DNA from 2 places in the Polaribacter sp. PL03 genome. Region 1 is predicted to be linked to the other one. Evidence: riboswitches for the same ligand, from Rfam matches in the RefSeq annotation. Region 1 holds a riboswitch; the other holds the start of a gene.

Region 1 (7,423 bases):
GATTATCGATACAATCTATTCTTTTTTGTTCTTGAAAATGAATTCCTTTTAAGTTGAACTCGTTAATCAACTCATGATGATAATGCACTACAATTCTATTATGAAATTCTTTTTCTATCTGATTTAAATACGCAACGTGTTCTTGGTAATTTTTATCTGGTTTTCTAAAATGATATACCATTAAACCTTCTCTAAATAATTGGTTTAGGACTTCTATTTCATTTGGAATATCGTTTTCTGGAGCAATAAGAATTATCATGGTACTATATTTTTTTGAGTTAGGGATTGAAGTGGCATCCTTTTGCTTTTTCGGCAAAAGATATAACGGAAAGCCCGCCCACGCTTTTTTTAGCGTGGGAACTTCCTTATTATTTTACAAATACACTTCTGATCCTTTTTCTTTAAATTCTTTCGATTTTTCTTGCATTCCTTTTGCAATCACTTCATTATCTACAATGTCGTTTTCGGCTGCAAAGTCTCTCACTTCTTGAGAAATTTTCATAGAACAGAATTTTGGTCCGCACATAGAACAGAAATGCGCCACCTTTGCGCCATCGGCAGGCAAGGTTTCATCGTGATATTCTAGAGCACGCTCAGGATCGAGTCCTAAATTGAATTGATCATTCCAACGGAACTCAAAACGCGCCATACTTAAGGCGTTATCTCGGTGCTGAGAACCTGGGTGTCCTTTTGCTAAATCGGCAGCATGGGCAGCCAATTTGTAGGTTACAACTCCCACACGAACGTCTTCTTTATTTGGTAAACCTAAGTGCTCTTTTGGCGTTACATAACACAACATAGCGCAACCAAACCAACCAATCATAGCGGCTCCGATTCCTGATGTAATATGATCGTAACCTGGGGCAATGTCTGTGGTTAAAGGACCTAATGTATAAAAAGGAGCTTCGTCGCAAACATCAATTTGCTTCTCCATATTTTCTTTAATCATGTGCATTGGCACGTGACCTGGACCTTCTATAAAACACTGAACTTCGTGCTTACGAGCAATCTGAGTTAACTCGCCCAAAGTTTCTAATTCAGCAAACTGAGCTTCATCATTAGCATCAGCCACAGACCCCGGACGCAAACCATCTCCTAATGAAAAAGCAACATCGTATTGTTTTAAAATCTCACAAATATCTTCGAAATGTGTGTATAAAAAACTCTCTTTATGATGCGCTAAACACCATTTTGCCATAATAGAACCACCACGAGACACAATACCTGTAACACGTTTTGCAGTCATTGGTACGTAACGCAACAAAACACCTGCGTGAATGGTAAAATAATCGACTCCTTGCTCTGCTTGTTCTATTAAAGTATCTTTAAAAATCTCCCAAGTTAAATCTTCTGCAACTCCGTTTACTTTTTCTAAAGCTTGGTAAATTGGCACCGTACCAATTGGCACTGGAGAATTACGAACAATCCATTCTCTGGTTTCGTGAATATTTTCTCCGGTAGATAAATCCATAATATTATCTGCACCCCAACGACACGCCCAAACAGCTTTTTCTACTTCTTCTTCTATAGAAGATGTTACAGCAGAATTACCAATGTTTGCGTTAATTTTTACTAAGAAGTTTCTACCTAAAATCATAGGTTCTGCTTCTGGATGGTTGATGTTTGAAGGAATTACAGCACGTCCTCTTGCTACTTCACTTCGCACAAATTCTGGCGTAATTTTATCTGGAATAGAAGCACCAAAGTGTTCGCCTTTGTGCTGCTTTCTAATCTCTGTCATTTCATCGATTCTTTGGTTTTCTCGAATAGCGATGTATTCCATTTCTGGCGTAATCATACCTTGTTTTGCATAATGCAATTGGGTAACGTTTTGTCCTTTTTTAGCACGCAATGGCTTCTTTAGTAAGGCAAAACGCATGTGATCTAAACTTTTGTCGTTTAAACGCTCGTTGCAATATTCCGAAGAAAAGCCATCTAATTGTTCTACGTTTTTTCGGTCTAAAATCCATTGTTCACGAATTCTTTCTATCCCGGCATGAATATTAATTTCTTTGTTTGGGTCTGTATAAGGTCCAGAGGTATCATACACCGTTACAGGTTCGTTTGGTGTTTTCTTTTTTGTTAATGAATCTGTAGTATCACTTAATGCAATTTCTCGCATTGCCACTTTAATTTGTGGGTGAATTTTACCTGATACATACACTTTTGTAGAATTAGGAAACGGATGTCTTGTAATTCCGTCTTGCTTTGGTGCGGTGTCTTTGCTCTTCATAAATTTTAGTTAGATCAATTAAATAGTTTGTTTTTTAATAGTCTAATTACTAACCTCCTTGAGTGGATTTAATAATTAAAACTTCATCACTATTTTGAAGTAACCGTAAAGACCAATCGTTTTTTTTAACGACACTACCGTTTATAGCAACAGCAATTCCGTTCGTTTTTATTTCTAAAAAACGAATTAATTGTTCAACCGCTAAAATTTCTGAAAATTGATGTTTCTCTTGGTTTACTTTTATAGTAATCATATTTTTTAAATATTTACTGTAAACCGTAGAGAGGTAGTTGTGTACAACTAAATCTAAGCAACTTTTTCCTACGTTGGTATTAACCAAATCAGGTTCTAAGGATTTTTCTCAAACTAATTTAATAGCTACTCCTAAAGTTTACCCTACAAATGTATTGTATTATTTTTTGATAAATAAAGTTTTAAGCACTTTAATTTAAAAGAATTTTAAGTCCTTATTTTTTATCGTTTGGTAAGTCATTTCTAAATGCAGATGGTAAAATATCTGGAATTAGTTTAATTAAAAGCGGTAATAATAACGCACCTCCTGGTAACATAAAAACTGTAAATGCTGGTATTGCTTTACAAATATCTAGCAATTGAATTTTAATTTTTTGTTTCTCTTCTTCTGTTAATTGCGAATGTGTAGATTTTCTAATAAGATGCATTGCTTCTTTACTTTGCAACAATTCTTGATGCAATCTTAACTTATTTCTATAAAGCAATTGTTTTAATTCATCTCTTGTTTGCATTATAGTTTTCTACGTTTTCGTTCTGTTTTTAATAAATTTAACTCTCTACTAGTTTGTCCTGAAACCGAAGTATTTTCTTCTGCTCTTCTTATTAAATAAGGCATAACATCTCTTACAGGGCCAAAAGGAAGGTATTTTGCTACATTATAATTTTTATTTGCTAAATTATAACTTATATGATCACTCATACCAAATAACTGTCCAAACCAAAGTCTTTCATCATTTTCTTTAATGTTGTATTTTTTAGCTAAATCCATCACTAAATAAGAACTATCTTCATTATGTGTCCCCGCAAATAAAGCCATTTTAGGATGTTCCATCATATACTCAATTGCTTTGTCGTAATTGATATCTGTTGCTTCTTTGTTTTCACAAATTGGAGATGGATATCCTTTTGCTTCTGCTCTTGCTCTTTCTTTTTCCATATAAGCACCACGAACAACTTTTAAACCAATATAAAAGTTTTTTTGCTTCGCTTTTAAATGTAATTCTTTTAAATAATCGAACCTATCGTGTCTATACATCTGCAACGTATTAAAAACAATTGCCTTGTCTTTGTTGTACGTTTCCATTAACTCTTCGATTAAGTCATCTGCAGCTTTTTGCATCCAACTTTCTTCAGCATCAATTAATAAAGGAACATTTTTTTCTACCGCTACTTTACATACTTTATGATAACGAGCTACAACTCTAGCCCATTCTTCTGTTTCATCTTTAGATAATTCTTTTCCTTCAGAAATTTTATCATATAGTGCAAAACGACCAAAGCCTGTTGGTTTAAAAACAGCAAACGGAATCGATTTCTTTTCTTCACAGAAATTAACAATCTTTAGTATTTTTTCTAAAGCACCATCGAAACTTACTTCTTTATCTTGCCCTTCTACAGAATAATCTAAAACGCTATGCACATTACCATTGTTATACATATTGTCTATAATTGGCATACAGTCTTCTTCTGTTACACCACCACAAAAATGATCGAAAACTGTAGACCTAATTAAACCTTCTATTGGCAAATGTGCCTTTAAGGCAAAATTAGTAACAGCGCTACCAATTCTTACCATTGGTTGGCTTTGTATCATTCTAAACAAAAAATAAGCTCTTTCTAGCTGCGAATCAGTTTTTAAGGAAAAAGCTACAGAAGTATCGTCAAAAAGTTTCATTCAATATCATTTTAGTAAAAACAAATATAATGATAGAATAGTAATATTTGAATATTTTATTTTTAATTTGCACACTTAATAATTTACCAATGAATTCTATAAAAGCAGTTAGTTATCCTGTTCATTTTCAAGACAAAGGATATAAAGAGTTATCTAATTTAATTTCTACAAACAACTATTCTACCATCTTCATTTTAGTAGATGAGAATACTTTTGACCTTTGTTATCCTAAATTTATACCGAATTTAGAAACAGATAAGAGAATTGAAGTAATAGAAATTGATTCTGGAGAAATAAATAAGAACTTAGAAACTTGTATTGGAGTTTGGAATGCAATTACAGAATTAGGTGGTGATAGAAAAAGTTTAGTAATTACTTTAGGTGGTGGTGTTATTACAGATTTAGGTGGTTTTGTAGCTTCTTGCTTTAAACGTGGAATAGATTTTGTAAATATACCAACTACTTTATTATCTATGGTAGATGCTTCTGTTGGTGGAAAAACCGGAGTTGATTTAGGTGTATTAAAAAACCAAATTGGTTTATTTGCAAACCCGGAAATGGTAATTGTTGATACCGAATATTTAACTACAGTTTCTGAAAGAGAAATTAAATCTGGTACTGCAGAAATTATTAAATACGGTATTACTTATGACACCAAATTATTTAACGAAATAAAAAATAATAAAGGTTTAAATGTTAATGATTTAATTTTTAGATCTATTGAAATAAAAAACGAAGTTGTTCTACAAGATCCTAAAGAACAAAATTTACGTAAAATTTTAAATTTTGGACATACTTTAGGACATGCTATAGAGTCTTTTTATCTAGAATCTGAAGACAAAGAAAACTTAACACATGGCGAAGCAATTGCTATTGGAATGGTTTGCGAAAGTTTTATGTCTTCTAAATTATTGGGCTTCCCATCAGAAAAAGTAAGAGAAGTAAAAGACGTTATCTTATCTATCTATAATAGAACTATTCTTCTAAAAGAAGATTTTGCTGCAATTATGGACTTATTAAAACATGATAAGAAAAACGTAAACGGACAAGTAAACTTTGTGCTTTTAAACGATTATGAAGATCACAAAATTGACTGTAAAGTACCAGAAGAATTAATTATTGAAAGTATGGAGTTTTATAATAAATAAGATTACTTCAGTTTTAAAGAATAACATAAACATAAAAAAGACCTTTTAATTTTAAAATTAAAAGGTCTTTTTTATGTTTATGTTATTGAATCTAAAACTCTTTCTTACCAAATTCACTATCAATAAATTTTGATTTATTTTTAGTGGTATTAAATGTATAAGAAAGATTTAAAGAAACCATATCTACCTCATATACATAGTTTGTACTCGTATAAAACTGATTTGCTCTAGATGTTGAAATTCTCTGTTCGTTTGTATTTAACAAGCCCATATCTATGTTTTGCCATTGCAAAGTTGCAGTTAATTTATTATCTAAAAATGTTTTTCTAAATGTTAAGTTTGGTGAATAAAAACGAGAATCTTCTCCCATTGCTGTATTTCTATCTGATAAATAATTAAAGGTAAATTGTAAAGAAGCATTTTCCCAAAAACTATAAGTAGAATTTAAGTTAAAAGAATAAATAGTTGCATTTGTATTAATGTTATAATCTCTTTCAATACCATCTCTGTGTTTAAAGTTTAAAACACCATCAATAGCGTAATTATAAATATTTACACCTATAAAATTAGACCAATTTTTAGTAGGTTTTATATTTGCACCAATTTCTAAACCTATAGAATTACTCTTACCAACGTTAGAATAAACCCTATTAATTACACTGTCTATTACTGCGCCATTAACTTCATAAGCCAATGTATTTACACGGTTTATTACATTTTTTACATGTCTGTAATAGGCGGTTGCATATATAGAATTACCTCCTTTTAGTTTTTTGGTAATTCCTAATTCTACCATGTCTATAAATTCTGGTAATAATGTATTATCTCCTTGTTCAAAAACTTCAGAATGTTCTCGTTCTGCAAAACTATTCATTTTAAGCGTTGTAGTTCTTTCTACTCTTTTGCTGTAAGCCGTTTTTATATTAGTTTTATCATCTATTTTATATTGAATAGAGGCAGAAGGAAACAGTTTAACAAAATCGTAATTATATACGTTTTCTTCAGCTTCACTTCTTAAGGCTTCTTTATAAACTCTGTTCATAGATTCTAAACGAAGTCCTGCTGCATAATTCCATTTACTTTTAGCACCTGTAAGCTGTAAATAACCAGAATGAATTTTTCTTTTTAAACTAATATCACTAGAAAAATCTGGCACCAAAGCACCATCTCTCTCATAAATAAATTCACCTGTATGATCTAAGTCTCTGTATTGATAACCGGTTTCTATCGTACCAAAAGCAAAAGGTCTAAATAGATAATCTAAATTAAAACGCTTACCATGTAAAGGATTATCGTTTGTATTAAATTCTTTCTGATACACAATTGTATTATCTGGTTGCCCTAAATTATCATTTTCAGTTGGTCCTCCTAAAAAAGTATATTCATATAAAAGTGAAGTAGAAATTTTAGATGCATTAGCAAACTTGTGTCCGTAATCGAAACTAGCTAATGCAAAATCTCCTTTTCTAACTCTTAAATTATGGTTGTAATATTTAAAAGTATATAAACGATTATCACTACCAATTGGAGAAACAGCATTATTATCGTAATATACAATATCTGCTAATCTTTCTTTTGTTCGTTTTCCTGCTAAAAAACCTAAAGAATAGGTATCAGATTCATTTGGTGTATAATCAACATTAAAACGTCCGTTATAAGTTACTTCATCAAAACTACGCTCACCATCCGAAGGTAAAAAGGTTGTTTTATTTTCTGGAGTATTTACAATAAACATCTCACCTTCTCTTCTACCTGCTTTGTCATTTCTTTGGTAACTTGCACCAAGAGAAAGATTCCAATTATCTGTTCTCTTATTTACAGTAGCATCAATACCGTATCTTTTTGCAGCTACTTTAGTATCATAATCTTCTATTGAAGGAAAGCCACCTCTAACATTTACTTGCGCAAAAGTTCCGTTAATAGCTCCTTTTTTAGTTATAATATTTAAAATACCTCCTTTTCCTTCAGGATCATATTTTGCAGAAGGCGCAGTAATTAATTCTACACTTTCTAGAGCATTTGCTGGTAATTGCGCTAAAATAGTACTTGCATCTCCTTGCGTAGGTTTACCATTAATTAATACAGTAAACCCTTTACTTCCTCTTACACTAATTT
Region 2 (7,423 bases), on a different contig from region 1:
AAACAGGTGATAAAACTCACCAAGAAAAATATGCGAAATATATTCATCAAGCATATCAATAATTAAAAGTAAATCTTATTTTTTGTTAATAGAAGTTTAATTAAACTTTTTAATAATATTTAAGATTAAAAAAAACTGACAAATATCATTTACTTAAATAGGAGTATTTTGTTATTTTGAAGTTTATAAAATGAAGAACAGATTATGATAATAGAACAAATTTATACTGGTTGTTTAGCGCAAGGAGCTTATTATATTGAAAGTAATGGTGAAGTTGCTATTATAGATCCATTAAGAGAAGTACAAGATTATATAGATAGAGCTGCTAATAATAATGCGAAAATTAAATATATTTTCGAAACCCATTTTCATGCAGATTTTGTTAGTGGTCATGTAACTTTAGCAGAAAAAACCGGAGCAGAAATTATTTATGGTCCAACTGCTAAAACAGATTTCGACGCTATTATAGCAAAAGATAATGAGGTTTTTAAAGTGGGTGATATTACAATAACTGTTTTACACACTCCTGGTCATACAATGGAAAGTTCTTGTTATTTGTTGAAAGATGAAAACGGTAAAAATCACGCTCTTTTTAGTGGAGATACACTTTTCTTAGGTGATGTTGGTAGACCCGATTTAGCACAAAAAAGCGATGTTACAGAAAAGGATTTAGCAGGTTTTTTATTTGATAGCTTAAGAAATAAAGTAATGCCACTTGCAGACGACGTAATTGTTTATCCTGCTCATGGTGCAGGTTCTGCTTGTGGAAAAAATTTAAGTAAAGAAACTATTGGTACAATTGGTAATCAAAAAGAGACCAATTATGCACTAAGAGCAGACATGACAAAAGAAGAATTTGTAAAAGAAGTAACAGACGGTCTGTTGCCGCCACCTGCATATTTTCCTTTAAATGTAAAGCTAAATAAAGAAGGTTATAAATCTATAGACGAAGTTTTAGAAAATAGTGCAAAACCTTTATCTGTAGAAGCATTTGAAATTCATGCAAATGAAACAAATGCATTAATACTAGATGTTCGTCATCAATCAGAATTTATAAAAGGTTTTATACCACAATCTATATTTATAGGCTTAGGAGGTACTTTTGCGCCTTGGGTTGGCGCATTAATTAAAGACATTAAACAACCAATTTTATTAGTAACACCAGAAGGAGAAGAAGAAGCAACAATTATACGTTTGTCTAGAGTTGGTTTCGATAATGTTTTAGGTTATTTAAAAGGAAGTTTTTCTTCTTGGCAAGAAGCAGGCAAAGAAATTGATACTTTAGAGTCTATTTCTGCTGATGTTTTAGAAGAAAAAATAAAAGATAAAATGCCTGTTTTTGATGTTAGAAAACCTGGTGAATTCTCTAGTGAACACATTAATGTTGCAGAAAGTACTCCTTTAGATTTTTTAAACAATCATATTTCAGAATTTCCAAAGAAAGGAAAATTTTATGTTCATTGTGCTGGTGGATACCGATCTGTAATAGCAGCTTCTATATTAAAAGCGAGAGGTTTTCATAATGTAGTAGATGTAGCTGGTGGTTATGCTGCAATTAGAAATACAACTATAGAAAGAACAGCAGTAGTTTGCCCATCAACATTAAAATAAGAACTATGAAAAATATTTTATGTTTTGTATTGATGAGCTTCTTTTTTATAAATTGTAGTTCAAAAGATGAAATAAGAACAATAACTACAAAAGATTTAAAAGTCTTATTAGAAAAAGATAGCATTCAATTATTAGACGTTAGAAGTCCTACAGAAGTGAATGAAGGATCAATAAAAACAGCCTTTTTTGCTAATTATTTTGATGCGGATTTTTATAGCAAAGCATCTAAGCAATTAGATAAAACAAAACCTGTTTATTTATACTGTAGAACAGGAAACAGAAGTAGCAAAGCTTCAATAATTTTAAAAGAGAAAGGTTTTAATGTTGTAAATGTCATAGGAGGATATAACCAATGGCAAAACGAAAATTAAATATTATGAAAATAGAAATTGAAATAGAAAACTTAAAATGTGGTGGTTGTGCTGCAACAATAAAAAAAGGATTGTTAAGCTTAGATTCTATAAAAGAAGTTGATGTTAATGTAGATAAATCTATTGTTTCTATAACATCTGAAGTAGATAACTTATTATTAGTAAAAGAAAAACTATCTAAATTAGGCTATCCAGAAGTAGGAGATAAAAATACAATAGTTCACAAAGCAAAATCTTTTGTTAGTTGCGCTGTTGGTAGAATAGATTCATAAATAAAAAAAGCGAGCTTTAAGCTCGCTTTTTTATTTATGATTTTTTTTTAACTTTATAAATAAATTATATTTCTCTATCCTAAGTAAGTTCTTAGCATTTGTGTTTTAGATTTAGACTGTAAACGTAGAATAGCTCTTTGTTTTACTTGTCTAACACGTTCTCGTGTTAAATCGAATTTTTCTCCAATCTCTGTTAAGCTAGATTCTGGTTCATCTCCAATACCATAAAACATTTTTATAACCTTTGCCTCTTTAACAGTAAGCGTATTTAAGGCTCTATCAATTTCAAACTTTAAAGATTGCTTCATTAATTCATTATCAGGCTTTGGCGAATCGTTTCCTTGTAAAACATGATACATGCTAGAGTTTTCTCCTTCTATCAAAGGAGCATCCATAGAAACGTGTCTTCCAGAGTTTTTTAAAGACTGTTCTACTTCAGTCTCAGACATGTCTAATTGCTTAGCAATTTCTTTATTTGTAGGCATACGTTGCTCATCTTGTTCTAAACGAGCGTATATTTTTCTAATTTTATTAATACTTCCTATTTTATTTAAAGGCAAACGTACAATTCTAGACTGTTCTGCAAGTGCAGACATTATAGATTGGCGAATCCACCAAACCGCGTAAGAAATAAACTTAAAACCTCTAGTTTCATCAAAACGTTTTGCAGCTTTTACTAAACCTAAGTTCCCTTCATTAATTAAATCTGATAGCTTTAATCCTTGTCCTTGGTATTGTTTTGCAACAGATACAACAAACCTTAAATTTGCGCTTACAAGTGCATCTAATGCCCTAGTATCTCCTTTTTTTATTTTCAAAGCTAATTCTACTTCTTCATCTGCAGTAATAAGCCCAATTTTACTAATTTCTTGAAAATATTTTTCTAAAGATTTTGCATCACGATTGGTTACTTGTTTTACAATTTTAAGTTGTCTCATATGTGTATTGGGGTTTTAAAGATTAAATGAACGTAGATAGTTCTTAAGAGAAATAAGTTCTAGTAGAACAATGGAAGGCTAAATGAAGTAATGAGAATTAGAAAACAGAAAGAGTGAATTCTCTCAATAGATAAAAATCAATATGATTAATTCTTGTGTTTTTATTTGTGAAGACAGTAGTGTTTCTCATCGATTTTTAATATACGAAAAAACGAGCGATTTTCCAAAGAAAACGCTCGTTTTATTAGTTTATTAACTAAAATCAATCAAAAATGATTAAAAATTGACGGTTTTTTAAAATTTCAATGAAACACCAACTAAGAAGTTTCTTGTTGCTTGTGGGTAATAACCTGCACCATCTACAGTTGTAGTAACGCCTGCATTAGACCAAGTATCATCAAAAGTATAGTAATAGCCTCTGTCTACATATTCTTTATTAAAAATATTATTTACTAAAGCAGAAAATACAATAGATTTAAATATTTTGGTTGGTTTTATTTCATAAACTACGTTAAAGTCAGATGTAAAGAAACTATCTAGAACGTCATTATCTGAAATAGCGCTACTAAAATTACTCATAAATTGTTTACCTACATATTTAGATAAAAATGAGAATTGTAAATTTTCTAATGGTTTATATGTAAAAATATTTCCTACAACAACATCTGGTGAAAAAGACAAATCGGTTTTACCTAAAGCCTGTGGTTCTGCAACACCATCTCTTGTAATAAAGAAGCTTCTATTTTTGTTAGAACTAAAAGCAGCATTTGGTCTAATAGAGAAATAGTCATTTAAACGAATATCTGCATCTATTTCTAAACCTAATCTATAACTACTACCAGAAGTTGCTCTTACTGGCGCACCAACATCATCTAAAGCACCAGTTAAAACTAACTGATTCTTATAATCCATATAATAAATATTGGTATTTAATTTTATGTTTTCAGATTTTAATCTCCAACCAAATTCTAAATCATTTAATGTTTCATGAGTTGTTACTCCGTTTTCAAAATCGTTTCTATTTGGTTCTCTATTAGCAACTGCAAAAGAAGTATATAAGTTATTATTCTTATTAATTTTATAAGTTAACCCAAACTTAGGGTTAAAAAAGCTAAAGTTGGCATCTACATCTATTGCTTTTCTTTTAGATGTTAAACCAGCTGTTTGATAACCAACAAATCGTCCTTGTAAATCTACATAACCAGCTAATTTATCTGAAATATCAAACGTTGCTTTTGCGAATAAAGAGAAATCTGTTTTCTTTGCATCAGAAAAATAATATTGATCTCTAATATTTACATTTGGTGCTAAATCTTCACCCCAAATAATTTCGCCAAAATGTTTACCAGTATAATTAGAGTAAGAAACTCCGGTAATAAGATTTATTTTATCTGTTTTGTAATTTGTATTAAAATTAAAAACATAAAAATCATTTTCTAGCCAACGTCTAACAATTACATCACTACCATCAACAATTAAATTATTAAAGTCTTCAGCATCTTCTTCCTCTTTAAATTGTTCAAAAAAACCAGAACCTTTAGTATAGTTTAAAGCAATATTTGTAGACCAATTATCATTTAACTTTTCGTTCCAATGTAATTGATAATGATTTTGGTTATAATCATCTACTTCGTTTTCATAAGTATAAGGGTTTTGTCTTCTATCTTCCTTTAATTGATCTATTGTTAAACCTTCCCAAGCTTGGTAAGTTTTCTCTTTTCCGCCAAAAGTAATCGCTTTAATAAGCGTATTTTCATCGGTATAACTTCCTTGTAAATAATAAGATTTTAAATCTGCAAAAGCTCTATCTACATAACCATCAGAATAAATATTAGACAAACGTCCTGCTACTTCTATGTGATCGTTAATTTTTCCAGTACTAAATTTTACTGTATGTTTTCTTGTGCCAAAAGACCCAAAAGAATTATTAATTTCTGCAGAAGCATCTTCAGAAACAGCGTCTGTTAAAATATTTAAACTAGCACCAAAAGCACCAGAACCGTTTGTAGATGTACCAACACCACGCTGCAATTGTAAATTCTGAGTAGAAGAAGCAAAATCACCTAAATTAACCCAAAAAGAACCATGACTTTCAGCATCGTTATAAGGAATTCCGTTTACGGTAACATTAATACGTTCGCCATTAGAACCACGAACACTCATATAAGTATAACCAACACCAGTACCAGCATCAGACGAAGAAACTACGTTTGGTAAATAATTTAATAATACAGGTATATCTTGTCCTAAATTACGTTTTGCAATTTCTTTTTTAGATAAATTAGAAAATGTAACAGGCACATCTGCATTTACACGAACAGCAGAAACTAAAACCTCTTCTAAAACAGTAGAGCCAGTTTGTAATTCAATAACATATTCTTCATCTTTAGAAAGTGTAATTTTTTCAGATATAGTAGTGTAACCTATAAAAGAAACTTCAACCGTATAAGATCCTTTTTGTAAGTTAATACTAAAGTTACCATCAAAATTTGTAGATGTTCCTTTTTTAATTTCCTTAACAAAGACAGAAGCTCCAGCTAATGGTTGTTTGTTTTTGTCTACAACTTTTCCAGAAAGAGTATAGGATTGGGCGTTTGCAAGAATACTTACAAATAAGAATAAAAAAATAGTAATTTTTTTCATTTTAAAAATTTAAAACGAATAAAAAGAGGTAATTATTCTTGTATTTTGAATAATTGGTTTCATCATTACAAAGAGTTTACAACAAAGTAATCTCTAAATCCTTGTAAAGATGTTCGATTTCCCTAAACAGCATTATCTGTTCTAGGTTCATTGGGTATGATCTCAGCTTTTTAAAGCACCCCTTTATGAGAACGCAGCAAAATTAAGTTAGATTTCTGACATAGAAAACAACAAACGTCTTTTTTTTAAGAAGCTATTTCCTGCTTTCACTACTCGCTTTTTTTATCCTAAAAAGGACTAAAAAAGAGCTCAAACAAACCGTTCAATCAGGGCTAAACTTGTCTATGTAATTATCTATTTCACTAAAATAAAATTTATTTTAATCTAGTTTTGGCTTTTTTCTAAGTGCTTTTTTTACAGAAGTTCTTTTTTTAGTTTCTACCCTTCTTTTTATAGCACCTTTGCTAGGTTTTGTTTTCCTTCTTATTTTAGGACGAATTAAATTCGTTTTTATCAATGCTAAAAAACGTTTAATAGCAAGTTCTTTATTTCTGTGTTGAGAGCGTGTTTCTTCACAAAAAAGAATGAGCACATTTTCTTTTGTAAGTTTGGATAAAAGTTTTGTTTTTAAAAGTTCTTTTTCATTTTCAGAAACAGCAAGCGAATTCTCTAAATCGAAACTTAATTCAATTTTAGAAGACGTTTTATTTACATGTTGCCCGCCAGCGCCAGAACTTCTGGTTGCTTTAAAATTAAGTTCTCTTATAAGTATTTCTGTATGCATCTTAATTATTTAATAATCATAAGAATTACCAAAATCACCTGTATTTTGATGTAAGAAATGCATGTCTAAGTCTTGTAAAGAATCTGAAAATGAATGTAAATCTTTTTTATTAGCAATAATTTTATTTATGGCTTCCGTAGCGTTTTTTAAACGAGTTTCTTTATCACCTTTTAATAGAATATAAGGTCTTTTATTGTCTATTAAAGATTTTTCGAAAGCATTAAACATTTCTAAACGTTGTCCAGGTCTGTCTCTTAAATCGTCTTCTTCCCAAGGCGTATCAATGTACGTTAACAGATATAAGTCATATTTATTTTTGCTTGCCGCTTCGTTTAGTCTTTCATCAACAAAACCACCATAAAACTCTTCAGAATATACTTTGGTTTCTAATAAATCTGTATCGCAAATTAGAATTTTATCTGCTTTTTTTGCTAAAGAATTTTCTAATTTCATTTGCCCTATTGCAATAGGAAGCAAATCTTCTTTCTCACAAGTTTTACGCTCGTTATTCCATTTATCTTGTAAGTATTCACGGGCAAATTCAGGAGCCCAAACAGTACTGTAATAACGTGCTAAATGACGAGAAAGTGTAGTTTTACCTGAAGATTCTGGCCCAAATAAAACAACTTTTACGATGTTAATTGGGTCTTGTTTAAGTTCTTTTTCCATGCTAAATAGCCAAAAATGGCAATAAAAGTAAATATTAAATATTGAAAACTAGTAAAAGTAAATCCCTTGTAAAAGTATAAAGGAGCAGAAATAATATCTCCAATAATCCAATAAATCCAGTTTTCTATTTTACGT

The links. A riboswitch is a leader RNA that binds a small molecule or an ion and turns the genes downstream of it on or off. The one in region 1 is predicted to bind thiamine pyrophosphate.
Region 2: linked by a shared signal. The riboswitch ahead of SHK09_RS14325 (TonB-dependent receptor) and the one ahead of thiS (sulfur carrier protein ThiS) in region 1 are both predicted to bind thiamine pyrophosphate.

Annotation. Positions count from the first base shown of each region.
Region 1 is NZ_JAWZSV010000004.1:507,940-515,362, reverse strand. Features, by position in the region: gene SHK09_RS11015 (thiamine phosphate synthase) at 1-259, opposite strand, end outside; gene thiC (phosphomethylpyrimidine synthase ThiC) at 374-2,233, opposite strand; gene thiS (sulfur carrier protein ThiS) at 2,283-2,486, opposite strand; TPP riboswitch at 2,535-2,629, opposite strand; gene SHK09_RS11000 (LETM1 domain-containing protein) at 2,701-2,997, opposite strand; gene SHK09_RS10995 (proline dehydrogenase family protein) at 2,997-4,160, opposite strand; gene aroB (3-dehydroquinate synthase) at 4,250-5,308, shown strand; gene SHK09_RS10985 (outer membrane beta-barrel protein) at 5,400-7,423, opposite strand, start outside.
Region 2 is NZ_JAWZSV010000007.1:112,144-119,566, forward strand. Features, by position in the region: gene SHK09_RS14300 (solute carrier family 26 protein) at 1-62, shown strand, start outside; gene SHK09_RS14305 (MBL fold metallo-hydrolase) at 205-1,611, shown strand; gene SHK09_RS14310 (rhodanese-like domain-containing protein) at 1,617-1,982, shown strand; gene SHK09_RS14315 (heavy-metal-associated domain-containing protein) at 1,988-2,254, shown strand; gene SHK09_RS14320 (RNA polymerase sigma factor RpoD/SigA) at 2,329-3,192, opposite strand; gene SHK09_RS14325 (TonB-dependent receptor) at 3,487-5,835, opposite strand; TPP riboswitch at 5,938-6,028, opposite strand; gene arfB (alternative ribosome rescue aminoacyl-tRNA hydrolase ArfB) at 6,215-6,619, opposite strand; gene SHK09_RS14335 (ATP-binding protein) at 6,629-7,288, opposite strand; gene pnuC (nicotinamide riboside transporter PnuC) at 7,249-7,423, opposite strand, start outside.